Regions from separate parts of the Xenorhabdus entomophaga genome, predicted to be linked through region 3. Evidence: predicted binding sites of a transcription regulator. Region 3 holds the regulator's gene; each other region holds the start of a gene.
What was found. The regulator CRP, encoded in region 3, controls carbon source genes, mostly activating them, when cyclic AMP is high. The targets are predictions, from matches to a motif close to ATGTGANNNNNNTCACAT.
Positions count from the first base shown of each region.

Region 1: a site for CRP is predicted at 3,438-3,455, ahead of AAC854_RS01405 (ABC-F family ATPase). Genes of this name have one in related genera too.
Region 2: a site for CRP is predicted at 3,157-3,174, ahead of cdd (cytidine deaminase). Genes of this name have one in related genera too.

Region 1 covers NZ_JBBMXH010000004.1:11,827-22,877, reverse strand. Annotated here, with positions in the region: gene moeA (molybdopterin molybdotransferase MoeA) at 1-920, shown strand, start outside; gene moeB (molybdopterin-synthase adenylyltransferase MoeB) at 933-1,682, shown strand; gene AAC854_RS01405 (ABC-F family ATPase) at 1,733-3,328, opposite strand; gene AAC854_RS01400 (Gfo/Idh/MocA family protein) at 3,593-4,600, shown strand; gene AAC854_RS01395 (GNAT family N-acetyltransferase) at 4,835-5,299, opposite strand; gene AAC854_RS01390 (LOG family protein) at 5,322-5,882, opposite strand; gene rhtA (threonine/homoserine exporter RhtA) at 6,078-6,968, shown strand; gene dps (DNA starvation/stationary phase protection protein Dps) at 7,202-7,708, shown strand; gene AAC854_RS01375 (alkylphosphonate utilization protein) at 7,899-8,120, shown strand; gene dinG (ATP-dependent DNA helicase DinG) at 8,175-10,310, opposite strand; partial or broken gene AAC854_RS01365 (ISAs1 family transposase) at 10,406-11,051, opposite strand, start outside.
Region 2 covers NZ_JBBMXH010000004.1:27,288-38,338, forward strand. Annotated here, with positions in the region: gene sanA (outer membrane permeability protein SanA) at 1-106, opposite strand, end outside; gene AAC854_RS01440 (NAD-dependent malic enzyme) at 279-1,976, opposite strand; gene cdd (cytidine deaminase) at 2,217-3,101, opposite strand; gene AAC854_RS01450 (CidB/LrgB family autolysis modulator) at 3,305-4,000, opposite strand; gene AAC854_RS01455 (CidA/LrgA family protein) at 3,994-4,425, opposite strand; gene metG (methionine--tRNA ligase) at 4,574-6,601, opposite strand; gene apbC (iron-sulfur cluster carrier protein ApbC) at 6,784-7,896, shown strand; gene AAC854_RS01470 (YiiG family protein) at 8,252-9,331, shown strand; gene udk (uridine kinase) at 9,711-10,352, shown strand; gene dcd (dCTP deaminase) at 10,400-10,981, shown strand; gene asmA (outer membrane assembly protein AsmA) at 11,044-11,051, shown strand, end outside.
Region 3 covers NZ_JBBMXH010000109.1:2,684-13,734, reverse strand. Annotated here, with positions in the region: gene AAC854_RS18495 (hypothetical protein) at 1-105, opposite strand, end outside; gene murQ (N-acetylmuramic acid 6-phosphate etherase) at 485-1,396, shown strand; gene murP (PTS N-acetylmuramic acid transporter subunit IIBC) at 1,423-2,874, shown strand; gene AAC854_RS18480 (LysE family translocator) at 2,891-3,496, opposite strand; gene AAC854_RS18475 (YheU family protein) at 3,625-3,843, shown strand; gene AAC854_RS18470 (phosphoribulokinase) at 3,922-4,791, shown strand; gene crp (cAMP-activated global transcriptional regulator CRP) at 5,284-5,916, shown strand; gene AAC854_RS18460 (aspartate aminotransferase family protein) at 6,014-7,231, opposite strand; gene AAC854_RS18455 (aminodeoxychorismate synthase component II) at 7,351-7,926, opposite strand; gene ppiA (peptidylprolyl isomerase A) at 8,232-8,798, opposite strand; gene AAC854_RS18445 (AEC family transporter) at 9,084-10,043, opposite strand; gene AAC854_RS18440 (LysR family transcriptional regulator) at 10,234-11,051, shown strand, end outside.

The sequences.
Region 1 (11,051 bases), on a different contig from region 3:
CTGGCGCTGATGCCGTGGTGATGCAGGAACAGGCCGAGGTTACTGAAACAGGGATCCGGTTCATTTCTCCGGTAACACAAGGGCAAAATATTCGTACTGTTGGAGAAGACATCACTCAAAATGCGGTGGTGTTACCAAAAGGAATTAAACTTTCCACGGCGCAATTACCGCTGATTGCTTCGCTGGGCATAGCTAAAATTGATGTTGTCCGTAAGCTGAAAGTTGCTATTTTCTCTACGGGTGACGAACTGCAAGCCATCGGCGAACCGTTACAGGCTGGTCAGATTTACGATACCAATCGATTTGCTGTTCACCTGATGTTAGAAAAACTGGATTGTGAAGTTATCGATCTGGGCGTGATCTGCGATGATCCTGCCACATTGCGCCAAACGTTTATCAATGCAGATAAACAAGCCGATTTAGTCATCAGCAGCGGTGGCGTTTCTGTGGGTGAAGCGGATTATACTAAACAGATTTTAGATGAAGTGGGCAAAATCAGTTTCTGGAAGCTCGCGATTAAACCCGGTAAACCTTTTGCGTTTGGCAAGTTGGAGAATGCGTGGTTTTGTGGCTTACCCGGCAATCCCGTTTCTGCTGTGTTGACCTTCTACCAATTAGTGCAGCCACTGATTGCCCGTTTATCCGGCTTTACCACATGGCAACCACCAATGCGCCTCACAGCCAAGGCGACAACGCCATTGAAAAAATCCGCCGGAAGATTGGATTTCCAACGTGGTATCGCTGCCATCAATGAAAACGGAGAATTCGAGGTAAAAACCACAGGCCATCAAGGTTCCCATATCTTTAGTTCCTATAGCTCCGGAAACTGTTTTATCGTTCTGGAACGGGAACGCGGGCATGTTGCAGTTGGCGAAACAGTGCACATCGAATTTTTTAATCATTTGCTGAAAAACCAATAAGATAATAAAACAATGACTATCGAACTTACCGATGAAGAAACCCTGCGCTATAACCGACAAATTGTCTTGCGGGGTTTCGATTTCGACGGGCAGGAAAAATTAAAATCTGCCAAAGTGCTGATAGTTGGTGTGGGGGGCCTCGGTTGCGCGGCTTCCCAATATCTTACTGCGGCTGGTGTTGGAACTATCACCCTGCTGGATTTTGATACGGTTTCCCTTTCCAATCTGCAAAGGCAAATTCTCCATCGCGATGAGCGCATTGGTATGCCAAAAGTCCATTCAGCGGCCCTGACACTACGGGAGATTAATCCGCACGTTACTATTCATCCCATTGAAGGATTATTAGATGATCCTGCATTGGATGAATTGATAAGCCGACACGAAATTGTGCTTGATTGCACAGATAACGTTGCCATCCGTGAACAACTCAATCGTTTGTGCTACGAACGTAAAACATCCTTGGTTTCTGGTGCAGCCATTCGCATGGAAGGCCAGCTTTCCGTCTTTACTTACCAACCGGAAGAACCTTGTTACCGTTGCCTGAGCCGGCTATTTGGTGAAAACAATCTGACTTGTGTTGAAGCAGGCGTCATGGCGCCATTGGTGGGAACTATTGGTTCCTTACAGGCCATGGAGGCCATTAAGCTATTGACTCAGTATGGAAAAACCTGTCATGGAAAAATATTACTGTTCGATGCAATGGCAATGGAATTTCGTGCGATCAAACTGCCTAAAGACCCTAAATGTGAAGTTTGTCAGTAACCCTGATCATAGCCCCGTAAAATAAACGGGGCTATAAACGTTAAGCAGAATTACTCAGCAATACCCTGGCTTCTCAGATACTCATCATAAGTACCTTTAAAATCAACCACCTTATCGGATTTAATCTCCAGAATACGGCTGGCTAATGAGCTAACAAAAGCACGGTCATGGGAGACGAAAATCAACGTTCCCTGATAGAGCTCCAGCGCAAGGTTCAAAGATTCGATCGATTCCATATCCAAGTGGTTGGTTGGTTCGTCCATCACCAAAATATTTGGTTTGTGCATCATCAACTTACCAAACAGCATCCGGCCTTGTTCACCACCGGAAAGCACACCCACTTTCTTCTTGATATCATCCTGACCGAACAATAAACGACCAAGAATACTGCGCACTGCCTGCTCATCATCACCTTCGCGCTTCCATTGACTCATCCATTCAAAGACAGTCAGGTCGCAGTTAAAATCACTGGCGTGATCCTGTGCGTAATAGCCAATGGCACTGTTTTCAGACCATTTAATCGTACCGCTATTTGGCGCTTCCTCTCCGATCAGCGTTTTCAGGAATGTGGTTTTACCAATGCCGTTTTCACCGATCACCGCCATCTTCTCGCCAACTTCCACCAGCAGATTCAGGTTCTTGAACAGCGGCCCGTTATCATACCCTTTGGTCAGACCTTCCAGTTCCAGCGCATTACGGAACAATTTTTTATCCTGATCAAAACGGATATAAGGATTCTGACGGCTGGAAGCTTTTACTTCATCTAACTGGATCTTATCAATCTGACGAGCACGGGAAGTTGCTTGTTTAGATTTAGAGGCGTTGGCACTGAAACGGCTAACAAAAGCCTGTAGTTCGGCAATTTGTGCTTTCTTCTTCGCATTATCTGCCATGAGGCGCTCGCGGGCCTGTGTTGCCGCCACCATATACTCATCATAGTTGCCTGGGAACAGACGCAAGTCACCATAATCCAAATCAGCCATATGAGTACATACGGTATTCAGGAAATGACGGTCATGGGAAATGATGATCATCGTGCTATCACGCTCATTAAGCACTTGCTCCAACCAGCGGATAGTATCGATATCCAGGTTGTTGGTTGGCTCATCAAGCAGCAAGACATCAGGATTAGAAAACAGCGCCTGAGCCAACAATACACGCAATTTCCAGCCCGGAGCGACTGCACTCATTAAGCCATAATGCTGTTCCACAGGAATACCCACGCCCAGTAACAGTTCACCAGCACGTGCTTCGGCACTGTAACCGTCCATCTCACCATAGGCGACTTCCAGATCAGCCACACGATAGCCATCTTCTTCGCTCATTTCGGCCATGGCATAAATGCGGTCACGTTCCTGCTTAACTTCCCACAGCTCCGAGTGCCCCATGATGACCGTATCCAACACGGTATATTCTTCGAATGCAAACTGATCCTGACGCAATTTACCCAGACGCTCATTTGGATCAAGGCCGACGTTACCGGAAGTTGGGGTTAAATCTCCGCCCAGGATTTTCATGAACGTAGATTTACCTGCCCCATTCGCACCAATCAGACCATAACGGTTGCCGTTGCCGAATTTGACAGAAATATTTTCAAACAGTGGCTTACTGCCAAACTGCATGGTGATGTTGTTTGTACTTAACACAACTTTTGCTCTTAAAGTGAATAAAAAGGGAGTTTATAAAATTGATAGCCGCGTATTATGCCACAAGCAGAAAAAAGTATCGCCAGAATGCGTTGCTCAGTTTCAAAATTAGAGAAAAACATCAAATAACATACTGAATACTAATTATTTTTTACATAAACAGAACTAATCTATAGAACAGGGAAATACAGACCCCAAAGCAGTTCTATTATAAACTTTCCCTGAATTTTACAACTCAACAATTTGATGCGCCGGAAAAATACAATGCAAAAAGTAAGATGGGGAATTATTGGTTGTGGTGATGTCACTGAAGTAAAAAGCGGCCCTGCTTTTTACAAACTAGAAGACTCTGAATTAGTGGCGGTAATGCGCCGCCATGCTGATTTAGCCAAAGATTTTGCCAAGCGGCACAATATCAGAAAATGGTATTCAGATGCCGAATCTCTGGTTAATGATCCTGAAATTGATGCCATATACATTGCGACCCCACCTTCTACCCATAAAGAATATACAATTCTGGCAGCACAAGCGGGAAAAACGGTTTATGTTGAAAAACCGATGGCACTGACATTTGAAGAATGCAACGAAATGATTGCCATCTGCCGATTACAAAAAGTCCCGCTGTTCGTCGCTTATTATCGTAGGGCTTTACCCAGGTTTATCAAAATAAAAGAGTTACTTGATTCCGGGGCAATTGGTTCACCGCGAATTGTAAATTGCATGCTATTCAGGGAAATGGCTTCTATCTATCAAGATCCTGATAATTTGCCATGGTTTGTAAAGCCAGAAATATCCGGTGGCGGCTTATTTGTTGATTTGGCTTGCCACACACTTGATATATTGGATTTTCTGCTCGGTAAAATTATCTCAGTTAAAGGGCATGCCAACTCACAGGCAAAAGCCTATCCCGCCGAGGATTGCGTTTCCATGTCATTTCTGTTCGAAAACCAGATTCAGGGCGTTGGAATTTGGAATTTTGTCGCCAGTTCCCGTGAGGATAAAGTCGAAATTATCGGAGACAAAGGCAGGATAGTTTTTGCAACATTCGGTGACTCCCCCATTTCATATTATGATGAAAATAACCAACATCATCAGTACCATTTTGAAAATCCAAAACATATTCAAATGCCATTAATCCAGACAATTATTGCTGAGATACAGGGTAAGGGTATTTGCCCATCCAATGGAGAATCTTCCGCCCGCACCAGTTGGATTATCGACGAGGTATTAAGAGAGTATCGAATGGCTTTCAACAATAATACTAAGAAATGAACTCATTATGGCTAACTTTAGCTGGCTAATTCATCCTGATCATATTTTTCATTCTTACCGATGGCTACCACAATTGCTAAACAGATTAACTAACCAGAAAACAACTTATAGAGACAAATAGACATGAACCATCAGAGTGTAACTCTGATGGTTCAAATAGAGACTTATTGTTGCAAACAGATTGAGCATGGACTGCACATAAAACTTGGAGTGTAATCGAGCCGGATGTGAGGATCACAGAGTAATCGCCATAGTTCTATTCACTTCCTGATACCCTTCCCTTTCATAAAAGCGTATTGCATCCACATTTTGAGATAATACACTCAGTTCCAGATGTGAATAACCATTTTCTTTTGCCCATTTCTGCATCCCAACCAATAACTTCCGGCCAACACCGAGATTTCTGGCATCCTGACTTACTACCAGATCAAAAACATGGCCATAAGTTCTGGGAACCAGGCAGTTAAAAGACGGTGTCTTTTGTTCTTGTGCAATGGCAAATCCCTTTATGCTGCGATCTCCATCTTCCGCAACAAGTAAGTGAAATTTGCTATTATTCACATTGGAAACAATAAAATCTCTGTCTTGTTCAGTCGCTTTCATCCTATCTGGCTGTAACGCTGCCATTTCGCTAAACAAGACATAATAGAGAGATAAAATCGCCTCAATATCCTTTATCAAAGCTGTTCTTATTATCACTATATTTCTCCTTAAGTTGAGATTATTTGAAATAAGTTTTAACAGAAGGAACAACATAATCATTAAAACGGTCGAGTAATAAAGAAGGGTCCTGTTCAACAATTGCCATATGACGATATTTTTCCTGCAAGAACTGCTCATCTGCCATTCTGTCGATCATAGAAATCAGAGGATCATAGAATTGGTTAATATTGAGGATACCACACGGTTTGTTATTCAACCCAATCATGCTCCAGGTAAAAACTTCACTGAATTCTTCCAGTGTGCCAAAGCCGCCGGGCAAAGCAACAAACCCCTCTGCCAGTTCGATCATTTTGCTTTTGCGCTGGTGCATAGTTTCCACAACATGGAGTTCAGATAAATTCTTATGGGAAATTTCACGCTCTTCCAGCAAGGTCGGGATAACACCAATCACTTTACCACCTGCTTTCAGGACCGTATCCGCAACCGTTCCCATAATCCCTACGCTTGCTCCACCATAGACTAAAGTAATGTCACGTTTTACCAGCTCTGTTGCAAAAGATATCGCGCTTTCTTTATAAACCTCAGATATACCAAGGCTTGAGCCACAATAAACCGCAATACTTTTTACAGAACCTTTTTTTCTGGTGCATTTTTAATCACATTCTCTTTCATAACTAAACTCCATTATTTTTTTAATTTCTGATTATACGATAGACTCACAAGCGTACAACTGATAATACTGTTGAGTTATATCTGTTTCACTGCGAAGATGACATTCCCCTAATTAATACGTTGTAACTGAGGTTTTTTTTAAATGTCTCTTTCTAAACATCGGGCAGCTTCTTTTCCACTGTTGCCCATTATTTTATTGCTACTGTCGATGACATCAATTCAGGCCGGAGCCTCACTGGCTAAAACAGTATTCCATGTCATCGGTGCACCTGGTGTCACAGCTTTGAGACTTGCGTTGGGAACAATGATTCTCTTTCTGATTTTTAAACCGTGGCGTCTGAAATTTCAGCGGGATTCTCTGATTCCTCTTTTTGCCTACGGTATTTCACTCGGGGCGATGAATTATCTGTTTTATATGGCCTTGTCCCGCATCCCTCTCGGCATTGCCGTTGCACTTGAGTTCACAGGGCCTCTGGCCGTTGCCATGTTTTCTTCCCGACGCCCACTGGATTTTCTCTGGATTGCTTTGGTCATCGCCGGATTAGGCTTTCTCCTGCCAATCGGGGATAGTGTCAGTACACTTGATCCTATCGGGATTTTGTATGCTTTAGGAGCCGGTGTCTTCTGGGCACTTTATATTATCTTCGGGCAACGTGCAGGAGCTGGCTATGGCGCAGCTACCGTTTCTATTGGCTCACTGATTGCTGCCTTTATCTTCTTCCCGGTCGGGTTAATACAGACTGGCCCTGAATTACTGTTTGATGTTTCACTGCTGCCGATTGCATTGGGGATCGCCATTTTATCTACCGCATTCCCCTACACGCTGGAGATGATTGCCCTTACTCGCCTGCCAGCCAAAACATTTGGGACATTAATGAGCCTTGAGCCAGCATTAGGCGCATTATCAGGTATTATTTTCCTTAATGAGCATTTGACAATGACTCAATGGGTTGCTCTTTTCTGCATTATTTGTGCTTCTATCGGCTCCACATCTACCATTAAACGAAACACTAAAATAGAAAAAATAGAATAGTTATTTTTACCAAAATACTGGCATTATTTATTCAGACCGGAGGAAACCCAATATCCTCCGGTTTTTTATTTTCATAAAATATCTATCAATATCATACCCATCAACATTATACCCATTAATACCAATACCTATTAATACAATAGGAATAAGCGATATGGCTCACGAAAATTTGTCAGCTATAATTATCAAATCTAATGAGGCAATTCATTAATCGGAATTAAGGGAGAACTATTATGAGTACAGCAAAATTAATCAAAACCCAAACTTCTGGCCTTCTTTATACCCGCAATAATGTTGATGAAGATGTTAAACAGAGATCGATTATCGCCTTGAATCATATGGTGATCCAATTTATCGATCTATCCATGCTGACTAAACAGGCCCACTGGAATATGCGTGGCCGGAATTTCATTGCTATTCATGAAATGCTGGACAGTTTCCGCAGTGCCATTATTGAGCATCTGGATATATTTGCAGAACGCGCGGTTCAATTGGGTGGCACAGCATTAGGAACCGTTCAGGAAGTGAATAAACGTACAACGCTGAAAAGTTATCCAACAAACATTCATGATGTACAAGATCATCTTAAGGCACTGGCAGATCGTTATGCCATTGTTGCCAATGATATTCGTCAGGCGATTGTTGATGCGGAAGATGAAAACACAGCAGATATGTTTACTGCGGCCTCCCGTGATCTCGACAAATTTTTATGGTTTATCGAAGCAAACATTGAGCAATAAAATAAAAATATTATTTTTCAAAACATTAAGGCCACTCCTGTGGCCTTTTTTACATCTTTGCATACAATTGATAAGAAAAACAGTTAAAAATAGCAGTTATATTCTAAAAAATTACACTAACCTTTAAAAAAATCGTTTTTCTCTCTATAATCCCGGTCTGTTTCAAAAATAAACATGAGGACGCCATACAATGGATATCGAAGTCAAAGACTCCAACGGTGCATTGCTGAATGACGGTGATTCAGTTCAGGTCATCAAGGACTTAAAAGTAAAAGGTACTTCCAAGACCTTGAAACGTGGAACATTGGTCAAAAACATCCGCCTGACTCATCGCGAAGATGAGATTGAGTGTAATGCTGACAAAATCAAAGGGTTAGTACTGAAAACCTGCTTCCTGAAAAAAGTAGGATAAATAACAGTTACAAACCTGTTTTTGGTTAAAGGATAAATAATGTTGAGTTTTACATTATTTATCCTTTTTCATTAGCGCCAACGCCTGTTCCGAGGGTACATCAGGCCGCTCGATAGGAAATACAGGCAAAGAGTTCAACAAACGTGGCCCATAGCGCTTAGTCAATAAACGATTGTCATAAATTACCACATCACCATAACACTCATGGCTACGAATTAACCTTCCCACTTGCTGAATCAAATTGAAGGAAGCATTTGGCAGGCTTTGTACTTCAAATGGGTAGCGTTTCAATGATTTCAGCCATTCACTTTCGGTGATAATGACCGGATTGGTCACAGGCGGGAAGGCGATTTTATGAATATGTACCTGAGAAAGATAATCACCTTTTAAATCCAGCCCTTCTGCAAATGACTGCAATCCAATCAGAACGCTTGCTTGCCCTTCATCAATACGCTTGCAATGCGTTTCTACCAACCGATAACGGGGCTGATCACCCTGTACCAATAACATCAACCGCAAGTCTGTCACAAAAGTGAGGAAACCTTCCATTGCGCGCTGACTGCTAAAAAGTACCAACATTCCCCGATGTTTCCCGTCTATCACCTGCGAACGGAAATAACGCGCCATTTCCTCAAGATGCTGCCTCTCATTTTGAATCGTCGGTTCCTGTGTCATTTGGGGAATAATCAAACGCCCCTGCCGTACATGCTCAAAAGGCGATGACAGAGTGACAAAACGATCATCATAGTTTTCATGTAAGCCAGTCAGTTCCTGAATACGAGAAAAACTATTCAGCGAACGCAATGTCGCCGATGTCACCACAACATGGGGAATGTTACGCCATAGTAGCTGAGTGAGCTGTTCGCTGACCCGAATGCCTGCACAGTGAAAATAGAGGTGTGATTGGTTTTTCTCATAGCGGCGTGTTAACCATTTTGATATCGGTGCGTGGGAAGACTCTTCCTGCGAGGCCAAACGCCACAATTTTGCCATATTCTCAAAATAGCCCAATGTCCGGCTGGTTTGCAGGATGGCCCGATGCAGCCGGACAATATCCTGTTTAGCCGTTTGATCGTTCAGGTCATTTAAAATCGCTTCTGCTAAACCACGTAACCCATCGGTGAGCTTAAATAACTGCTGACAACACAACAGCAAACTATCCGGTAATCTTCCCAGTTCGAATAAATATTCTTCCGCTTCACCACGTTCAGGCAATAAAGCCTGTGTTATCATTGCCAACTCCTTAAAATGTTCACCGATTGCTTCACAGTGAGACTGCAATCGTGTGACATTTGCCAACGCAGGCGGTTTGGTTGGCCGGAATTGAATCAGATACTGTTCTACATGACGGATAAAGGAATCTAACTGCCCATTAAGCTGGAATAACGTAATTTCCCCTTCAACTTCCAGCGAATCCCTTGCAACATCAGGGATATGATGCCCTTCATCCAATATCAACAGCAGATTTTTTGCTTCCGGTAAAACGGATTCACTTTCCAGCGCAGCCATAACCAAAGAGTGATTGGCAACGACAACATCCGCATTATCAATCTCCCGGCGGGCAAGAAAGAAGGGACAACGATGATAAAACTGACAATTTCGCGCCAGACAGTTCATCTTATCTGTACTGACCTTTGCCCACAATGAGTCCGATAACGCCAGTTTATGGTGATCACGCAAGCCGTCCCATACAAAAGCCGAGTAATCATTACGCAACCGGCGGCATAGCTCACGCTCTTCACTATTGGCGACTTCCGTTCGATCTTCGACCAGAAACATCAGATCAATCTGTTCTCCCTCTGCGGCACAAATCGCCTCCAGATTACGCGGGCAGACATAACGTGCACGGCCAAAAGCGCCCGTGAATTTCAGATCAGGGATAATCTTGCGTAACAACGGCAAATCTTTGCTGTAGATTTGATCCTGCAAGGCAACATTGGCCGTACTCACCACCAATGGTTTCTGTTCTGCCCGGCTGACGGCAATCCCCGGAATCAGGTACGATAAAGTTTTTCCTACTCCCGTAGGCGCTTCTATCACCAAATGCCGCCCTTCTTCATCCGCCAGTGTTTTTGCAACCTCAGCAATCATTTGGCGCTGAGGTGCTCGGGGGATGAAACCATCAATATGGATGGATAATGCCTTATACCATTGGCTAATTTGATTTTTTACTGAACTGGAAAGTGCCATAAGTTTTACTGCTTAAAAATTGGAGGGCTATTCTCCCATAGAGTGAGTATCAAATCAGCTTTATATACTCATTACTCAGGGTAAACGGGTCTAAATTATACTGACGTAAAATCCACCGTGAGGACTTTCAGCATATAGCTATTATCCCAGCCTGCTTTCTGACGCTTGGTTTTCACACCCACCTTAACTGTTTTCTCATTTTTCAGCGGCATGACCACTTCTCAGGCGTTGGCTGTCTTCACCAAAACTGACGTCCAACTGCCAGTGCAGCTTCGTTTCAATGTGCCAATGACTGCGTATTGCACACGCGATAAAGTCGGCCGACTTATCACGGTGACTGGTGATATAGTAACGTCTTTCATAACTCGCGGGTTTTCCCTGCTCTTCACGCCAAGATCCCACAACCGCGATGCCGCCCAGCGTGTGCCACTGAGGGTGCTGTTTCCGCAACCAATGGATATCGTTAACCAGCCACAACTGACGCTGTTCGATACGACCATGATCGCCCTCCGTGCTCTGGGTTTTGGCGTGAGAAATCCCCGTAAAATCTTTTGTCAACTGGGTATCTAAAAAGAGTTTGATATCGTCGTGAAATTCGCCCTGGTTGCCTTTTAACGCCAGCACATAATCGGCCTAGTTCTCGACAATCTGGTCAGCGATTTTGTACTGGCAGCCCATCGCGTCAATTGTGATGGTAGACCCTTCAATATCCAGCAAGGCCAGCAGTTTTGGGATCGCGGT
Region 2 (11,051 bases), on a different contig from region 3:
AAATGTAAGGAGCGGTTTTCCAGCTAATCCAACGGTCAAGCATAATCGCTGTCAGCATTATGACAGCAATAATGAAAACCAGACCGGTAATCAAGCGTTTCCACATGATTTTCGTTTGCCTTATATGTACTTATGGACCAATGCCTAAAGGCTACTTTACTTAAAATACCGAAGCAAGTTTTCAGTGGGTGATATTAAAATTAATTAAAAAACTAAAACGACGGTGTAATCACTGAATAAGCCCGCCAACATGATTGGCAGGCTTATTAAGATTATTATCAGAATGAGGTGCGTTTATAGATGCGATATTCTGGTTTCCAAAAATTGCGGTCAATTGCCTCATCCAGTGCATTTTCGGATGTGACAATTGCTACACCTTGAATTTGGGCTTTTTTCGCCACTTCTTTGGCTATCTTGCGAGAAACATCCTGGATGTCATCAATGGGCGGCAGTAATGGGCCAGAGCCTGTTTGTGCCAGTGGTGAGCACTCTGCCAATGCACGGCTGGCTACCATCAACATATCATCCGTAACACGTTTAGCGCCGGAAGCGATAACACCTAATCCGATACCAGGGAAAATATAGGAGTTATTGCACTGTGCGATCGGGAATTCCTGACCTTCATATTTTACCGGAGCAAATGGGCTGCCTGTTGCCACCAGCGCTTTGCCCTCTGTCCAGTTGATGATGTCTTCAGGACGCGCTTCTACACGAGAGGTTGGGTTAGACAGCGGCATCACGATTGGACGTTCACAATGTTTGTGCATTTCACGGATGATTTCCTCTGTGAACAAACCAGACTGACCGGAAACACCAATCAAGACAGTGGGTTTTGCATTGCGAACGACATCCATCAGCGAAAGGGAATCACTGCTGACATCCCATGATTGCAGAGCTGGGCTTTTTTGTACCAGCGCACTCTGGAAATCCAGAAGATTTGGCAGCTTATCGGTTAAGAGGCCAAAACGGTCAACCATGAACACACGAGCACGGGCCTGCTCATCACTTAATCCTTCAGATTTCATCTGGGAAATGATCTGCTCTGCAATCCCGCAACCTGCGGAACCCGCACCAAGGAATGTCACGGTCTGATCTTTTAGCTGACGTCCCGCGGCATGGCTGGCTGCAATCAGGCTACCAAGGGCAACGGCTGCGGTACCTTGAATATCATCGTTGAAGCAGCAAAGCTCATCACGATAGCGGGTTAATAGTGGCATCGCGTTGTTCTGAGCAAAATCTTCAAATTGCAGCAGGACATTTGGCCAGCGGCGTTTCACCGCCTGAATAAATTCATCCACAAATTCGTCATACTCTTTGCCAGTAATGCGCGGATGACGCCAGCCCATGTATAGCGGGTCATTCAGACGTTGTGGGTTATTTGTGCCCACATCCAGCACAACCGGTAAGGTATAAGCCGGGCTGATCCCACCACAGGAGGTATACAGCGACAATTTACCGATAGGAATCCCCATTCCCCCGATACCCTGATCGCCCAGACCAAGAATACGTTCACCATCAGTGACCACGATAACTTTCACATTCTGCTTGGTGGCATTTTGCAGCATGTCATCAATGTAAGCTTTGTTTGGGTAGGAAATAAACAGACCACGTGCACGGCGGTAAATGTCAGAAAAATGCTCACATGCTTCACCCACGGTTGGTGTATAGATGATAGGCATCATTTCACTGAGATGAGCATCAAGGAGGCGATAGAACAGCGTTTCGTTGGTGTCCTGAATATTCCTTAAATAAATGTGCTTATCGGCGTCATTTTTGAAATCGCGATATTGACGGTAGGCGCGCTCGGCCTGTTCTTCTATTGTTTCAACTGCCTGGGGCAGTAAACCATGCAAATTGAAATTGCTGCGCTCTTCTTCAGTAAAGGCACTGCCTTTATTCAGCAGAGGAAATTCCAATAAGATGGGGCCTGCGTAGGGAATATAAAGAGGACGTTTACTTTCGTGTTCCAGTTCCATGATGCTTACTCTTTGGACTAATCAATAACAAAATCGGCTGTAGATCCTAAGAAGATAAAAAAAATAAGTACAGCAAATGTTACTTAAATATATTTATCGTGAGCAAAAATGAGAGATAACATACAGAATTGGCTAAAAAAATGTTATTTAATTTCTTTATTTTACTTCTCTTGAGCGATATAGAGGAGTAAAACTGCCATTTTGTGAAGTTACTCTTATACCCATTGGGTATAGTTCATTTTAAAAGGTATGCCGTTCCACTTTTGTACAGCCAAGTGCGGTTAATGTCGATTGTGTTGCATTCCACTGTGATAAAGGGCTATTTTCACCTTCCACGAGTACCGCCCGTTTGATGGATTGACAATTTCCGCCTGACATATTCATGAGTATCAGGGCTGCCTGCAATGGCGGTAAACTCGGGTTGAATGCGGCGTTTTCTGCATAACGGCCGGTATAAATCCGCCCTTGCTCATCCTGTAGTGCGATCCCTGAGTGGGATTGGCTATAAGGTGCGTGACTGTGGTTTGCTGCGTCCAGTGCTGCCTGTACTAACTCGTCGCTGGTATTTAATTGATGCCCGTGGTTAACGGTATCCAGCAACAATGGCGAGTCTGTTAAATCACCTGGGCCAAAGGCTTCCGGCAGGTAATCTGCCAGAGTCAATCGGGGGCGATTGGGCAGGTAAACTTCTAATTGTGTTCCACTATTCAGCTCATTCATAAACTGGCGGCAGTGACCACAAGGTGAATAGTTGATAGTGATGGAAGCCAGTTTTTTTTCGCCACGTAACCAAGCGTGTGTAATTGCTGATTGCTCAGCATGGACAGTTTGCTGTAAAGGGACACCAGCAAATTCCATATTGGCACCGAAATAAAGATTACCACTTTCTCCCCGTGCAATTGCACCGACATAGAAATGGGAAATAGGTGTAATGGCACAGGCCGCAGCAAGTGGCAATAAGGCTAATGCCAGCGCATGATCATCAAATCCACTGATTTGTTTAACGGATTCAACCTGTTTTGCGGTTAGCATGGCAGAAAAGTCGTCATTGCCAATGTAAGGTAATAGCGCTTCTTGCAGTTTAGGCGTGATTTCTGACCAAATAGCATGAAAACGAGCTTGCATAGAATGATCTCCAAATTAATTGGAGGTCATTCTAGGATGTCTGTTCAGGTTTGTAATGTGATAATAGCCATATATTTAATGAAATTTGTGTAATAAAAGCATTATTTTAGCAACTTACATCAAATTTTTGCTGTTTTAATTAATTTTTTCACTTTTTGGTTACGCCTTGTCAACTTTTTTAACAATAGCTGTTGGCAGGATAATTAACCGAACAGATGCAATAAGATCGGAAATAAAAAAGGTGCAAGAAGTGAAGTAATAATGCCGCACGTCATTAAAGCCAGCGAACTATATGCTCCCTCGACATGATCCATTTCAGCACAGCGGGCAGTCCCTACTGCATGGGATGCTGTTCCCATCGCCAGCCCCCGTGAGGCCTGTGTCTTTATTTTCAGAAAATTAAACAGGTTATGCCCAAAGACTGCACCTAAAATACCTACCGCGATAACACAAGCTGCACTGATAGCGGGAATACCGCCAATAGAATCAGCGACGGCCATAGCAATTGGCGTGGTGACAGATTTGGGTAGAACGGAAGCGGCGATTTCAGGTGTAGCACCTGCCCATAATGCAATGGCAGTACCTGTTATCATTGCCACAATACTGCCAATAAAACAGATGGTAATAATCGATTTCCACTGGGCACGGATTTGATGGAGTTGTTCATAAAGCGGAAAGGCCAGCGCGACAACGGCAGGTTGTAGCAAATCATTCAATATCCGGCTACCCGCAAAATAATGTGTGTAAGGTGTATTTGTCATGAGTAGCAAGGGAATGATAACGGCCATTGATATCAACAAGGGATTAAATATAGGCAGTTTGAGCCGGATTGATAGCTTTTTGGCAAAATAAAATACGAGCAAAGTTAACGGTAGTGACCACCAAATATGACTTAACATTTTTCTTTCTCTTCCTGTTCTTCCTGTTCTTGCTGTTTAGCACCAATAATGATGCGCTCGCGGTGGACATAGTGGGAACTGTAGGCAACAACAATCATGACAATGATTGTACTGACAATACAGGAAAGGATAATGGGGAATATTTGCTGACTGAGTTGTGAGTAATAATCCATGACGCCCACTCCGATAGGTAAAAAGAGCAATGTCATGTTTTTCATCAACAGACTACAGCTTGGTTTTACCCAATGGGGGGGAATAATTTGGAATGCAAGTAAACAAAACAGGAGAAGTAAACCAATAATACTGCCGGGAAGAGAGAAGGGAAGCAGTGCTGAAATGATATTTCCCGCGATCAGGCACAAATAGAGCAACACGAATGCGCGCAGATATTGCCAGCCTATCATCAGCACGTTTTGGAAAGACATAATAGATAATTCCTCAATATAGCGAGGGTTTTATCATACGACTAACACCGTAAATGTGCCATACGTCACATTAAAAAGCGGACTCATTTTTGAGTCCGCCTTAGTATCCATTTGATAATAATCAATATTTTTTCAGAACATGCGTCAGTTATTTAACTTGCATGCCAGGTTGTGCGCCGCTATCCGGGCTTAGCAGGAAAATATCTTTTCCGCCAGGGCCTGCTGCCATCACCATACCTTCGGAAATACCAAAGCGCATCTTGCGTGGTGCAAGGTTGGCAACCATCACTGTCAGGCGATTTTCCAACGCCTTCGGATCAGGATAGGCTGAACGAATGCCGGAGAATACTTGACGAGTCTCGCCGCCGAGATCAAGGGTCAGTTTCAGTAACTTATCTGAACCTTCAACAAAATCAGCTTGTTTGATCAATGCAATACGTAGATCAACTTTAGCAAAATAATCAAATGCAATCGTGTCCTGAATAGGATCATCCGCCAACGGGCCAGTTACGGTTTTTTGGGGTTCGATGCTCTCTTTTGAATCAGCAACCATAGCTTCAATTTTAGCCATTTCAATGCGGTTAAATAGTGCCTTGAATGGGGAAACTTCATGGCTTAACAGAGGTTGTTGGATGCTGTCCCAAGTCAGCTCGGTATTCAGGAAGGCTTCTGCACGCACAGTTAGGCCCGGAAGCACTGGCTTCAGGTAAGTCATCAGTACGCGGAACAGGTTAATGCCCATTGAGCAAATCGCTTGCAGATCGGCGTCACGGCCTTCTTGTTTTGCCACAACCCACGGTGCCTGCTCATCAACGTAACGGTTAGCAATATCGGCCAATGCCATGATTTCACGGATTGCCTTGCCGAACTCGCGGTTGGTGAAGTCTTCTGCAATAGTTTGTGCTGCATCAACAAATTTTTGGTACAGCGCAGGATCAGCAAGCTGGCCTGCCAGTTTGCCACCAAAGCGCTTATTGATGAAGCCTGCATTACGTGAAGCAAGGTTAACCACTTTGTTAACAACATCGCTGTTGACACGCTGAACAAAATCTTCCAGATTCAGGTCAATATCATCAATGCGGGAAGAGAGCTTCGCTGCGTAATAATAACGCAGGCAATCAGCATCAAGGTGTTTCAGATAAGTTTCGGCCTTGATAAAAGTTCCGCGGGATTTGGACATCTTAGTTCCGTTTACGGTGATATAACCGTGAACGAACAGGTTGGTTGGTTTGCGGTAATTACAACCTTCCAGCATTGCCGGCCAGAACAGGCTGTGGAAATAAACGATATCTTTACCGATGAAATGGTAGAGATCCGCTTTGGAATCTTTTTCCCAGAACTCATCGAAATTCAGGTCATCACGCTTATCACACAGATTTTTGAATGAGCCCATGTAGCCAATTGGCGCGTCCAGCCAAACGTAGAAATATTTACCCGGTTGATCCGGAATTTCAAAACCGAAATAAGGTGCATCACGGGTGATATCCCATTGTTGCAACCCGGCTTCGAACCATTCCTGCATTTTGTTTGCGACTTGCTCCTGCAACGTACCAGAGCGAGTCCATTTTTGCAGCATATCGCTGAAGGCAGGAAGATCGAAGAAGAAATGCTCTGTGTTACGCATTTCTGGCGTGGCTCCAGAAACAACGGAACGAGGGTTGATCAGCTCCGTTGGAGAGTAGGTTGTTCCACAAACTTCACAGTTATCGCCATACTGATCTTCTGCCTTACATTTTGGGCAGGCACCTTTGACGAAACGGTCTGGCAGGAACATGCCTTTTTCTGGATCGTACAACTGAGAAATTGTCCGGTTCTTGATGTAGCCGTTCTTTTTCAGTTCCAGATAAATTTTAGATGCAAGGGCTTTGTTCTCTTCACTATGCGTAGAATGATAGTTATCGTAGCTGATGGCAAAGCCGGCAAAATCCTGCTGATGCTCCAGGCTCACCTTGGCAATCATATCTTCTGGTGAAACTCCACTCTGCTGGGCTTTCAGCATGATTGGTGTACCGTGGGCATCATCAGCACAGACAAAGTGAACCTCTTTGCCGCGCATTCGATGATAACGAACCCAAATATCAGCCTGAATGTGTTCCAGAATATGACCGAGATGAATTGGACCGTTAGCATAAGGTAACGCACAGGTCACCAATAGTTTGTTCGCGACTTGAGACATAGTTAGGATCTGACTTCCGTAAAATGAAAAGGGTTTTTGATGTTACCTGATCGAGAGCATTGCTGCTAGGGTAACGGGAGAACTTCGTCACTTTTACTTATGGCCTTATCTGAAGCCGTTAGCTTCTGTTATGATGTCCGAACGGTTTTAGGTTGAAAAAAGAGAAATCAAAAGGAGCCGGGATGAACTCACAATCCCCCGAGCAGACCAATCCTGACCTGCTGAAAGAACACGTTGCCAGGATACTGGCAACATTCAAACACCCGACATTAGAGCGAGATTTGATCGCCCTGAAAGCGTTGCATCAGTGCACTATGCTGGATGGTGTATTGCATATTGAATTAATCATGCCGTTCGTCTGGAAACGCGCCTTTGAAGTATTAAAAACAGAAACAACTCAATCCCTGCAAGCCGCGACGGGAGCGAAAGCCGTTGAGTGGCGATTAACCCATGATATCAGCACATTGCGCCGCGCCAATAACTTGCAGGGCGTAAATGGTGTGCGCAATATTGTAGCGGTCAGTTCAGGTAAGGGCGGTGTGGGGAAATCCAGTACGGCGGTAAATTTGGCGCTGGCACTGGCACAGGAAGGAGCAAAAGTCGGTATTCTGGATGCGGATATCTACGGCCCCTCTATCCCCAATATGCTTGGTACAGCTAAAGAGCGCCCGACTTCCCCAGATGGTCAGCATATGGCCCCGATTATGGTACATAGCATGGCGACTAACTCCATCGGCTACCTTGTTACCGATGATAATGCAATGGTCTGGCGTGGCCCGATGGCGAGCAAGGCCTTGATGCAAATGCTACAGGATACTTTGTGGCCAGATTTGGATTATCTGGTGATTGATATGCCACCGGGGACAGGTGATATTCAGTTAACGCTATCCCAGAATATTCCGGTGACTGGCGCGCTGGTTATTACAACACCACAGGATATCGCCCTGATTGATGCCATGAAGGGCATTGTTATGTTTCAGAAGGTCAATGTGCCGGTTTTAGGCATTATTGAAAATATGAGCACCCATATTTGCAGTAACTGCGGTCATCATGAGCCGATTTTCGGTACCGGTGGAGCAGAAAAACTCGCAGAAAAATATCATTGTCAATTACTGGGGAAAATTCCACTGCATATTTCATTGCGTGAAGATCTTGACCGTGGTGAACCGACGGTGATTAGTCAGCCTGATAGTGAATTTGCGGATATTTATCGTGAAATTGCTGCCGGTATTTCTGCACAGATGTATTGGCAGGGAGAAACGATCCCGACTGAAATTTCTTTCCGTGCAGTTTGATTTAAATAGTTGCAGTTTTATTTAAGTGGTTATTTAAAAAATAGATAAAAACGCCGTTGTTAGTTGACAGTTTTTTGTGAGCGGCGTTTTTTTGCTTTAGTTAAAAGCATTAGTTAATTTAATTATTTGTCTGGTTTTTTATTCTTTCCTGATTAATAAATTAGAAGTAAAACTCGATTTATTGCCTTTATTACATAAAAACAGTGAAATTAAGAAAACTTAATCTCCCTGATGAGTCATTTATTGAAATTTTAATTCATTAGTTAAACTACTTTGTTGTTAAGCCAGCGCCTTGAAATCTATCTTTTCAAAAGGTATTTTGTCCACCTTAAAAAATCTTATGTAAGGAATGGCAATGGATTTTAATGGTAGCTCTACAAAATGGAAAAAAGGGGTTGTAGCGTTTTGCATTGCGCTAGCGTTATCAGCGTGTGATAACAAGAAAGAAGAATCAGCACAGCCAGTAGCCTCTGCATCATCATCTGAAACTGCGCAAGATAATTCAATCGCAGGGAAAGTTGAACAATTAGCTAAGGAATTAAAAGGCGAATCTGCTCAGGGTACTGAACAAGTTATTTCAGAAAAAATGCAGGCATATATTGAGTGTTATAACTCACTGGATGAATATATCCATAAAAGTATAGATCGCTATAGTGATTGGGTTAAAGACTTAGAAAAAGGCCCTACAGGTAATGAAAAAGTGGTTTATGGCATCTATCCGGTTAGCCAGGATAGCGTAACCCGTTGTCAGGGAAAAATTAAAAAAGTTGCTGCGATGACACCCGCATTGAAGCCGATTGATGATATTGCTATTAATTATATTGAGTCATCAGTAAAACTTGTCGCAGAAATCAATGCCCTGAATCGCTATTATGATCAAGGTGATCACAAAGATGATGGTTTTGCCAAAGGCAAAGCGAAACATCCTCAATTGATCGCTGCTTATCAGGCATTTGAACCAATGTCTGAAGAATTCTCTCAATCTATTGAAAAGATTAATGATGAACGTCAACTGGCCGCTTTACAGCAAATAGAAAAAGAAGATGGTCGAACGTTGGAATATTATAGTCTGGCAATCTTAATCGATGCCAAAAAAATCAATCAGATGATCGAAGAAGATACTTTTGATACTGCACAAGCATTTGTTATGGTTGCTGAATTGCAAAGCAAGACAGAAAATGCGCAACCCTTGGTTGCAGAACGTCAGAATTCGGGTGACCACTCCTATATAGGTTATAATTTTTTGCTAACCCAAGCTGACAGTTATGCGAAGGCGGCGAAAGAGCGTATCCGCAGGATCAGGGATAAAGTTCCTTATTCAGATTTTGAGGAAAAAAATTTAGGCACTTCTTCTGAATGGTTGGTAAATGGTTCTGTCGGCAAGCTGATACGAGAGTATAATCAATTTGTTGAGAGATTTAATAGGTTAGATTAATGATTAACCTATTGATATTATTATCATCCGTGATGGTTTATGATATTTGAGGGACTCCGTACTGAAAACGTAGGTCAATGGCTCCTATAGTTACAGATCCATTGTCCTATGTTCGGTGATGTCTATTTTATCTGCCGAAATGCCTCACATCACTTTCTGAATTTCAATTACATACCATTGAAGGATTATTTTTAGCGTATTCTCCACTTGAAGCATAAAATCGCGGGATTTTTATGCGAAGCGTATCGAAAAAAACGAGACTTATCTTGTTTACTCTGGAATAGAAGCCACTAACTCCCTATAATCCGCCCCACATGGTATTCGTGAATACTATGTTCCCACTTTAATTTTTTTCTTTTTTAACCAGGTTATTTCTACTATGGCTGATGAAGCACATAAGTGTACAATCGTAGGTATCTCAGGTGCCTCTGCCTCAGGCAAAAGCCTTATTGCCAGCACACTTTATAGAGAATTACGCGCTCAGGTTGGTGATCACAATATCGGTGTTATTCCAGAAGATTGCTATTATAAAGATCAAACCAACACCCCAATAGAAGAACGTTATAAAGTTAATTATGATCACCCAAGTTCAATGGATCACAATTTACTGTTTGAACATCTCCAGGCACTGAAGGCCGGAAACTCCATTGAATTGCCGCAATATGACTACGTTGAACACACCCGCAAACCTGAATCCATTCATTTTGAACCGAAAAGAGTCATTATTCTCGAAGGTATCCTACTATTAACGGATAAGCGCTTGCGCCAAGAGTTGGACTTTTCCATTTTTGTCGATACACCACTGGATATCTGTTTGATGCGCCGTATTAAACGCGATGTGAATGAACGCGGGCGTTCGTTGGATTCCGTCATGGAACAGTACAAGAAAACAGTACGACCCATGTTCCTGCAATTTATCGAGCCATCAAAACAATATGCCGATATTATTGTACCTCGTGGTGGGAAGAACCGCGTGGCCATTGATATCTTAAAAGCCAAGATTGGCCAATTTTGCGAATAACCTGCTGTTCAGGCATTCATAAGTATCATCGTATTTGAGAGGAAATAATGCGACTCTGTGACCGTGACATTATTAAATGGCTAGATGAAGGTAAGCTGGTAATTACCCCACGTCCCCCTGTTGAACGTATTAATGGGGCAACTGCTGATGTGCGCCTTGGGAATCAGTTTCGCGTTTTTCGGGGTCATACTGCTGCTTACATTGATTTGAGTGGCCCTAAGGCGGAAGTCAATGCGGCACTTGACCGTGTCATGAGCGATGAAATTACTTTGCCGGCTGGAGAAGTATTTTTCCTCCATCCCGGTGAATTGGCTTTGGCGGTAACGCTGGAATCTGTCACACTGCCTGATAATTTAGTCGGTTGGCTGGATGGGCGTTCATCTCTGGCGCGTCTCGGCCTGATGGTGCATGTCACTGCGCATCGCATTGATCCGGGTTGGCAGGGGCAAATCGTTCTGGAATTCTATAATTCAGGTAAGCTGCCTTTGGCTTTACGCCCCGGGATGGTCATAGGCGCATTGAGCTTTGAACCGCTTTCGGGATCGGCTGAACGGCCTTATAACCGACGTCAGGATGCTAAATATAAAAATCAGCAGGGAGCCGTAGGTAGCCGTATCAGTGAAGATTAATCTTTTCTGGTAAAGCTTTCTGGTGAAAATAGTCATCTTGTAGACATGAGACTGGGGAAGTCATGAAAAG
Region 3 (11,051 bases):
CTGATGCTCAGGTTGGCTTTCACCCACAGCCAGAGCACTCACGGATATAAAGGGTAAAAATAAAGAATATATAAAAATCCCGAATCGAATGAACTTATTACTCATGTACGAGTCCATATATAAACACCTCATAAAATATGAGCCATTGAGCAGCTTTTAAGTATTAGACGTCAGATAAACTTAAAAAAAACAATATTTCTATGCACTTAACATACATTAGGAAAAGTTTTATCATTATGCGTAATGAAAAATTATTATTGCCTGATAACCAAAAGTAATCTTATTATTCTTAATATATTTTATTGGTCATTATTTATGGATAGAAACTTAGCAGTAATTACTGCATGCCTTTCATACTGCTGAATAAATAGCGTCTATATTTTATCTCAAATTGTTAGTACGATAGTCTGGCGTTTATGCGCAATCGTTCCCAATAGATATCAAATCACTTCCTGACTTCTCATGGCATAACGGCAGAAAAATGATGAAAATTGACTTGAGCAAAATGGTGACTGAAAGTCGCAATCCCGCCAGTACCTGTATTGATCAGTTATCGACGCTCAATATGCTGCGCGTTATCAACGATGAAGATAAAAAAGTCGCTATCGCCGTTGAAAAAACCCTGCCCCAAATTGCCTGTGTCGTTGATAAAGTCGCCGAAGCCTTTCGTCAGGGTGGACGCTTAATCTATAGCGGAGCGGGAACATCCGGGCGTTTAGGTATTTTGGATGCCAGTGAATGCCCCCCAACTTATGGCACGAAACCAGAACAAGTGGTCGGTTTAATTGCGGGTGGGCATCAGGCAATTCTAAAAGCGGTAGAAAATGCCGAAGATAATCGTCAATTAGGCACAGATGATCTTAAGGCACTACAATTTAATCAGAGAGATGTCCTGGTGGGGATCGCTGCCAGCGGTCGGACGCCTTATGTATTAGGGGCAATGGAATATGCCAAATCGGCCGGTGCCACCGTAGCCTGCATCAGTTGCAATCCAGACAGCCCAATGGTGCAATTGGCTGATATTGCTATCACCCCTGTCGTGGGGCCGGAAGTGGTGACCGGTTCTTCCCGTATGAAAGCAGGTACGGCACAAAAACTCGTACTGAATATGATTACGACCGGTGCCATGATCCGCATTGGCAAGGTATATGGAAATTTGATGGTCGATGTGGAAGCCACCAATGCCAAATTAATCGAACGTCAGAAAAATATTGTCATGGCAGCCACTGAGTGCAGCAGGGAAATAGCAGAACATGCCCTGAATGCCTGTAATGGTCACTGCAAGACCGCAATTGTGATGATTTTATCGGGCATCAGTGCCGAAGAAGCCAAAGTGTTATTGGCAGAGCACCAAGGATTTATCCGGCCAGCTACCGCTATCTCGAAAGACCGATAATCATTACCTCTCTTAAGGGGTTCTAAATGACTAAAATTAATCAGGATATGCTGGTCGAAATACTTCACACCATTGGCGGGGCTGGTAACGTTGCTCACTGCGGTAATTGCATGACCCGCCTGAGGTTGACTCTGCGCGATGATTCACTTGTCGATAAGGCCAGATTAAAAAAAATCACCGGGGTATTGGGCGTCATAGAAAGTGATGAACAACTCCAGATTGTCCTTGGCCCCGGTAAGGCCCAGACAGCGGCGGACATGATGAATACTTTATTAAGTGAATCACATCATCTCAGCCATTCAGAGCCACATTCTGACACACTAAAAGAAATTGCCTTTTCCAACAAGAAGCACCTTAAAGAAAAGCAAACCAGCTCAGTCCATAAATTTCTGGCTAAATTCGCCACCATCTTTACTCCCTTAATCCCCGGGTTTATCGCCGTCGGTCTGTTATTAGGTTTTGCTACCTTGCTGGAGCAGGTTTTTATCAAAGGAGCCGAAAATCCCGACGCCATATTGGTGGAAATAGTCGGCTATATGAAAATCTTCAGCAAAGGCATGTTCAGTTTTCTGAGCATCCTGATTGGCTACAATGCACAAAAAGCCTTTGGCGGATCAGGCGTTAACGGTGCCATCATCGCATCCCTGTTTGTACTGGGCTATAACGCCGAAGCCACCAGCGGTTTCTATTCTGGTATCAACAACTTCTTTGGTTTTTCCATCGATCCCCGGGGCAATATCATTGGCGTTCTGATCGCCTGTATTCTCGGCGCTTGGGTAGAAAAACAGATCCGCAGAATCATGCCCTCTGATCTGGATATGATCCTGACGTCTGCTATCACCCTGCTTATCATGGGAGCCGTTGCCTTTATCATTATTATGCCTGTCGGCAGTTACTTGTTTACTGCGATGTCATGGCTGTTTATGAATTTGAATGGCAACCCATTCGGTACGGCTGTTTTGGCGGGATTGTTCTTAATCGCGGTCATGTTTGGCGTGCATCAGGGCTTCGTTCCTGTCTATTTTGCCTTGATGGATGCACAAGGATTCAACTCTCTGTTTCCCATTCTGGCAATGGCAGGAGCTGGTCAGGTAGGTTCTGCTCTGGCGTTATATGTGAAAGCCAAAAAAGGCTCATTGCTTCGCACTCAAATTAAAGGTGCCATCATTCCGGGCTTTCTGGGGATTGGTGAACCCTTGATCTATGGTGTCACCCTCCCCCGCGTAAAGCCTTTTGTGACCGCTTGCCTCGGTGGTGCGGCAGGAGGATTTTTTATCGGCCTGATTGCCTGGTGGGGCTGGCCTGTCGGGTTAAATAGTGTTTTCGGCCCTTCCGGGCTAGTCGCCCTGCCCTTAATGACATCCAACAGCGGTATATTTACCGGGATGGCAATATATGGTGCAGGGCTGATTGTCGCTTATATCGCTGGCTTTATGCTGACGATATTCTTCGGGAGCAAAAATATCGATCTGGACTGATTCGGTCAGACCCGCCTTAATTTAACCATATTAAGGGTACACAAGCGGCGGTCAGAATACCCATTGCAATATTGAACATAAACCACGAGTGACGGCTTCGCAGCAATCGGCCAATCAGTGAACCGAGCATAAGCCAGACCGCACCTGCGATAATGCTGGAAAATAACATCACTATGCCAATGGTTAAAATGGAAGAGCCATATTGCTCTCCTGCCAGACTGTAGCTACTGACCGCTCCCAATCCCATCAGCCATGTTTTGGGATTCAGGAACTGTAACAACCACCCCTGATAAATTTTGATAGGTGGCATTGACGGCATTGAGGTATCCAAGCGCTTATAATGCGAAGTCGCTGTTTTCCATGCCAGCCAGAGTAAATACAGGCTACCAAGCACTTTGAGGCCGGTATGTATGGCAGGGTAAATCAATAACAACGCCGCGACACCAAAAGCAGACAGCAACAAAATTGTCTGCATCCCCAAAACAATACCCAAGCAAAGCGGAATGGAGCGACGAATACCAAAATTGGCACCCGATGATGTCAACAACATATTGTTTGGACCCGGCGTCACCGCAGAAATAAACATAAACGTACTAAGAGATAAGATCAGGCTTACAGTCATGGGTAGATTCCCCTCACCCAAATGGTCAACATTTCCTTTCAAGAAAAATAACAGTATGTTATTCCACACACAAGATGACTAATCATGAAATCAATTCATTATGAATTACCACATCAGGAACAACCACAATGATAATTCCGTGGCAACAACTGGAAACTGAAACACTACTTAGCCTGATAGAAAGTTTTGTCTTGCGGGAAGGCACAGATTACGGCGAACAAGAAAAAACACTTGAACAAAAAGTACAGGATGTTAAACGCCAACTTGAACGAGGTGAGGTTCTGCTGGTATGGTCTGAGTTACATGAAACCGTCAATATCATGCCCAAAGAGATGTTCCGCCCATAAAGCCTGACTTGTTTTATTCACTCTAACTGACTGATTAAAATAAAGATAACTCAATTTTTATTGATAAGGAATCTGTTCATGTCTGCCAAACATCCTGTCATTGCCATTACTGGCTCCAGTGGAGCAGGAACAACGACCACCAGTGTGGCTTTCCGCAAGATTTTCCAGCAAATTGGCGCGACTGCCGCAACCATTGAAGGGGATAGTTTCCATCGTTACACTCGTCCTGAAATGGATGCTGAGATCCGCAAAGCGAGAGAACAGGGCAGGCATATCAGTTACTTTGGGCCAGAAGCCAATGATTTCAGCATGCTGGAAAAAGCATTTTCTGATTATGGGGAAACCGGCAGCGGTCGCTGTCGAAAATACCTCCATACCTACGATGAAGCCGTACCCTATAACCAGGTACCGGGCACTTTCACACCGTGGGAACCCCTGCCATCAAATACAGATATTCTGTTTTATGAAGGTCTGCATGGCGGTGTTGTCACGCCACAACACAATGTCGCCAGCCATGTTGACCTGCTGATTGGTGTTGTGCCTATCGTTAACCTTGAATGGATACAGAAACTCATCCGTGACACCAGCGAACGCGGGCATTCCAGAGAAGCCGTTATGGATTCCGTTGTCCGCTCAATGGATGACTATATCCGCTATATCACCCCCCAGTTTTCACGCACCCACATAAATTTCCAGCGCGTTCCTACGGTTGATACATCTAACCCCTTCTCCGCCAAGGCTATTCCGTCACTGGACGAAAGTTTTATCGTGATTCGATTCCGTGACCTAACCCAAATTGATTTTCCATATTTACTGGCGATGCTTCAGGGTTCATTTATTTCCAGTATAAATACCATTGTTGTTCCGGGTGGAAAAATGGGACTGGCGATGGAGTTAATTATGGCGCCGATCGTTAAGCAATTACTGGAAGGCCAAAAAATTTCATGACCTAAACTGCATTTTATTTTAAATAAAGCAGACAACAAAAAATAATGTTGTCTGTTTTATTTAAATAAATAAGTCGTTCTTGCAATAATAAAGTGGCTGATAAAAATCAGTTTTAGCCAGAACAGTGAAGCTGCATAAAGCTCATCACTACGGAAACGCTGTTCAGAATTAATAAATATACTGTCAATAAAATAACCTCTCTAAACAGATTTCTGGTAATCTGGCAACCGGTTTAATATGCTGAAGCGATACAGGGGAAGACAGAAACGTTTTCCTGTGTTACAAACAAGGTTACAAGCGAGATTGGCAAGTTATATGGGGTGAGATCAATATGCCATCACTTTGGCATTCTTATAATCCATATAAAATTCCTGCTTGTCAGTTTTTCAGCAAGTTAATATGTTAAGCTATTGACTTTATAAAGCTAGCCTGAAGAGAAACCATCTGTTTCTCACATCATAAAGGCAGAAATAACAACAGAGGATAAAGCGAATGGTTCTCGGCAAGCCACAAACAGACCCTACTCTTGAATGGTTTTTGTCACACTGCCATATTCACAAATATCCATCCAAGAGCACGCTTATTCATCAAGGTGAGAAAGCAGAAACGCTTTACTACATTGTTAAAGGTTCGGTTGCTGTTCTAATAAAAGATGAAGAAGGTAAAGAAATGATCCTCTCTTATTTAAATCAGGGGGATTTCATTGGTGAACTTGGATTATTTGAAGAGGGGCAAGAACGTACTGCATGGGTGCGAGCCAAAAGCGCCTGTGAAGTGGCTGAAATTTCCTACAAGAAATTTCGCCAGTTAATTCAGGTTAATCCTGACATTCTGATGCGTTTATCTGCTCAGATGGCAAGTCGTCTACAAACAACTTCCGAAAAAGTAGGCAACCTGGCCTTTTTGGACGTTACAGGCCGTATCGCCCAGACGCTGCTCAATCTGGCTAAACAACCTGATGCCATGACTCACCCTGATGGTATGCAAATCAAAATTACCCGTCAGGAAATTGGGCAAATTGTGGGTTGCTCCCGTGAAACAGTCGGTCGCATTCTTAAAATGCTGGAAGATCAAAGCCTGATCTCTGCACATGGTAAAACTATTGTTGTTTACGGAACACGTTAGTTCCCGATAAACCTGAAATTCAGCCAGTGCAATTTATTACATCCGCACTGGCTTTTTTTGTTGCTTCTCCCGGCCGTTATTTTATTGATTCAACCATTTATTGATTTAACCATCGCGATATCGCCATATCCAACCGCGCCATGCCTTCTGTTATCTCATCCTCAGCGATAATTAATGATGGCGTAAAGCGTAAGATACTGTCTCCCGCACTCAATAGCATCAATCCGTGTTCCGCCACTTGCTGCAATATCTCTCCGGCCTTGCCTTGATACTCCACTTTCAATACAGCGCCAATAAGCAACCCTTTTCCACGGAATTCATGAAAGATGCCGTATTTTTGGTTCATCTTTTCCAGTGCATGAATGATCATATCGTGGCGTTTTTCCACTCCCGCCAATACTTCTGGTGTGTTGATGATATCCAAAGCGGCACAACCGATAGAACAAGCCAACGGATTGCCTCCATAAGTTGTTCCATGCGCGCCTGTTTCCATCGCTGTCGCAATCGTATCTGTCGTTAGCATCGCACTAATCGGAAAGCCTCCTCCCAATGCTTTTGCCGTCGTCAGAATATCCGGTTGAACACCATAATGCTGATAAGCATACAACTTGCCTGTACGCCCCATTCCACTCTGGACTTCATCAAAAATCAGTAGCGCCTGATGCTTATCACATAACTTCCGCACCCCATAAAGAAACTCTGCCGTTGCAGGCATAACACCACCTTCTCCCTGAATCGGCTCCAGAACAACGGCACAGGTGTCATCATCGATTACCGCTCTGACAGCATCCAGATCATTAAAAGGAACGTGTACAATATCCGCTGGTTTAGGCCCGAACCCTTCGGCATATTTCGGCTGTCCTCCCACCGAAACAGTGAAAAATGTGCGTCCATGAAACGCATGATGAAAAGCAATAATTTTGGTTTTATGGGGATGATGGCGGGTAATCGCGTAACGACGGGCCAGTTTAAATGCCGCTTCGTTAGCTTCCGCTCCGGAGTTAGCGAAAAATACTCTCTGTGCAAACGTTGCATCAATCAACTTTTTCGCTAAAGTTAAGGCGGGTTCATTGGTGAAAATATTGCTGACATGCCACAATTTTTCACCTTGCTGTTTCAGAGCCGCTACCAAGGCCGGATGGCAGTGCCCCAGAGCCAAAACAGCGATACCACCGGCAAAATCGATATATTCTTTGCCCTGCTGATCCCAGACCCTGCTACCTTGCCCTTTGACAGGAATAAAATCCGCTGGCGCATAAATTGGCAACATAACCTGATCATAAGTATTCCGGCTATTTGCTGTGTTTTCTAGCATTTCCCTCACCTTATTTTTCTATTTGCCACACCGAAGTGAAATAATAGTCACTAAATATGAATAAAAAATCAAATAGAGGCAAATAAAAAAACGAGTGAGGGATTACCGATAATATCCGGCTAATACTTAAGAAAATTATTCAACAACTCATGTCCCTGCTCACTAAGAATACTTTCCGGGTGAAATTGCACCCCTTCCAATGGCAAAGTACGATGACGTATTCCCATAATTTCATCCACATCGCCATTGCGCTGACTCCATGCCGTCACTTCAAATGACGCAGGAAGCGTTTCAGCAGCAATCACCAGCGAGTGATAACGTGTAACGGTCAGTGGATGATCCAATCCCTTAAATACCCCTTGCTGGCAATGATGGAGCAGGCAAGTTTTTCCGTGCATCACTTCACGGGCTTTGACAACGCTGGCACCAAAAGCCTGGCCTATCGCCTGATGCCCCAGACACACGCCCAAAATAGGCAGTTTCCCGGCAAAATGTGAAATCGCTTCCAGAGAAATCCCTGCTTCATTTGGCGTACAAGGCCCGGGAGAAATCACTAAATGTGTAGGTGCTAATCTTTCAATATCTTCAAGCTGTAACTCATCATTACGCTTAACTAACACCTCTGTCCCTAATTCACAAAAATATTGATATAAATTGAATGTAAAAGAATCGTAATTATCTATTATTAATAACATAGGAGTATATCCTACTGATTTTATAGTCTTATAAGTTGCCCTACCCCATTGGGGCATTATGTATTCTGTATTACGGTAAAATCAGGTAAAGCAGTATCAACGGCAACGGGGGAATCATCATACCACAGAAGGATTTTTAAAATAGTGGCACAGAAAATCCCTAACCAACTGCGTCACTTATACCACTATGTTACTTATACCGCTATAGTGAACAACGGTGGAGAAAGGAGATGGGAGAGAATACGAACGGTATTCAAACAATCAATAATGATTACCCGAATACCGATTACCTCTTGCTAAAACGATTAAGACTCAACCTTAGCTGACAAAATCACAATAGGTTTCACAGGTACGTTTTGGTAAGGCCCAACATTTTCTGTTTTGACCTGAGAAATTTTATCCACGACATCCATACCTTTTACGACCTTACCAAAAACGGCATAACCAAAATCACGCTGACCGTGGTCAAGGAAAGCATTATCAGTCACGTTAATGAAAAACTGGCTGGTCGCACTGTCTTTATCTGCGGTACGTGCCATGGCGATAGTGCCACGCAGATTACGCAAACCATTATCTGCTTCATTCTTAATTGGCGCTCTGGTGGTTTTTTGCTTCATATCTTTTGTAAAGCCGCCCCCCTGAACCATAAAGCCGGGGATAACACGATGAAAAATAGTGTTGTTATAAAATCCCTCATTGACATACTCAACAAAATTCTTGGTGGAAATTGGCGCTTTGTTGCTGTCCAACTCAATTTCGATTTCTCCGGCTGATGTTACCAGCTTCACGTGAGTTTCGGCAGCCAATGCTGGAACAGCCACTGCACTGATAGCACATGCAGTGATAAGCGACACAAAAATACGTTTAAACATTGATGGTTCCTTTATTTTTGAGGTCAACAATAAGATTAATAACAACAAAACTTATTAAGTGTAATTCCCAATAGAACTAAGTTCCAAAGATTTACCTACATTTACGAGTATTTTAGGGAAATAGAGGGAAAATCTATCTATACGGCTCTTATATTCGCATATTTGCGCAAGAGTTAATTTAAGAATAACCGCTATATTGGGGCGTTTTCCGGGCTGAAGGACACCATAATCACATTGATTCACTTAATAAGTGGCGGTAATGGGAACTGAAATTCCCATCCAAGTTTAGGCAGGAAACAATTGCAAAATGGTAGGTATTGTCACTAATGCAATAAGTAGAGAAATGATAATGGAGAGGGAAATAACTTCCTGTTTGAAACCATATTTATTGGCAAAAACATAAACTCCCGCCCCGATAGGCTGTGCAGCCATGACAATCGCGGCAATCAGCCAGATATTACCTGCCTGTTGCATACCAAATAGATAGTAAGCGCAGATAAATGTAATCAGTGGCTGTATGCCTAGTTTAAGGCACAACATCGGCACAGCTAATTTTAACGCACCGCTGTTGATATGCTCTTTGACTTTAAGCCGGGATAACCCCAACCCTAAAGCAAATAATGCCGTTGGGCCTGCGGCATTACCTAAAAACTCCGCAAATGATTGCAAGAATTTTGGAACAGGAATACCAAAGCAAACGAAGACCAATCCCGCAATAACTGAAAGGGTCAGAGGGTTGCTCAATGTTGTCTTTAATGCACCAACGAGACTTTGGCTAATAGATATTTTGCTGCCCGATTGGCGTGCAGAAAAAATATCGTAAGTAATGATGACAGCCATAATAGCAGGGATATTATGCAGAATCGTGGCGATGGCAGCAGGAAGTGCAGCGGATTCACCATAGACAGAAATCAGGATTGGAACGCCCATATATCCTGTTGTGCCGTAACACGCTCCCATGCTTAAGATCGACGATTGCGGCAAACTAATCCCCATGATTTTTGCTACCAGCACTCCTAAAACATACGCAGCACCAATACCAGCAAGACTTGCTGCTATAAATCCCCACTGTTGCAGCTCACTAATATCTGCACGGGCAATGGCAAGGAACAATAAAGCAGGGAGTGCGATGTAAAGCACATAATCATTGATTAATTTATCAGAAAGCCCGCTATCAGGACGCAAGCGCCCAAAACAATATCCGATAAATATAACCAGAAATATTGGTGCGACTATCATAAACATTTGAGGTGATTCCACATGAATTTTTATATAACGTTTCGGAAATTCCCTGGTGTATTAGATTTTGTCCAGCTATCTAAAATAAATGTTGGCTAACTTTTTTGGTCATGTTGCGACAATCATGCAGTATTGTTAAATAAATAATTTCTTTCTTATCATTGAATTTATCAATGATGATAACAAGGGCGACTCTATGAGGCTGGATATTCGTACTGATCGTTTTGATGGGCGCGGTATAACGCTTGAACAACTGCGTGCCTTTGTGTTTGTTGCTGCACATGGCGGTTTTGCTAAAGCCGGCGAAGAATTGGGGCGTACACAATCTACACTTAGCCTCAGCATTAAACGGCTTGAAGAAGATATTGGCTGTCGTTTAATCGATCGGCGTCAGGGCTATGTTATTGGATTAACAGATGAGGGAAAGCAGCTTTTACCTGCGGCAAAGGATATTCTTTCTCGTATGACCCAAGCACTACAAGCGGTGAAAAAATTCCAGTTGAGGGGCAAAATTGCACTCGGTGTACCTGACGATTTCAGCATTACAAACCTACACAAAGTGATTTCTTGGTGTTTAGCTGAACATCCCGAATTAAAAATAGCGATCACCACAGGATCATCACCTGTCCTTTCTGCTTTATTGGAAAAACGGCAACTAGATATGGCCATTACGAAAGAAATAGCAGGGCAGCCAACCAACGCCAATAATAAAAGCATTCTGCTTATTGATTCCTTGCACTGGGTTGCTTCAAAAGCTGTGTATTTCAACGAGCTTCAGGAAATTCCTCTGGTTATTTTTCCCGAGGGCTGCGTTATTCGCAAATATGCTATAAAGACACTGGAGCATATAAATAAACCGTATTTCTTTGCATATGTCAGTTCCTCATTTGAAAACATAAGGAACGCAGTAGAACACGGATTAGGGGTTGGGCTATTGCCACGCAGGGCATTAACCGATGGCCTGTATGTATTATCAACCCAACATGGCGTGCCCAGCGTTCCAGCCATTCAGCT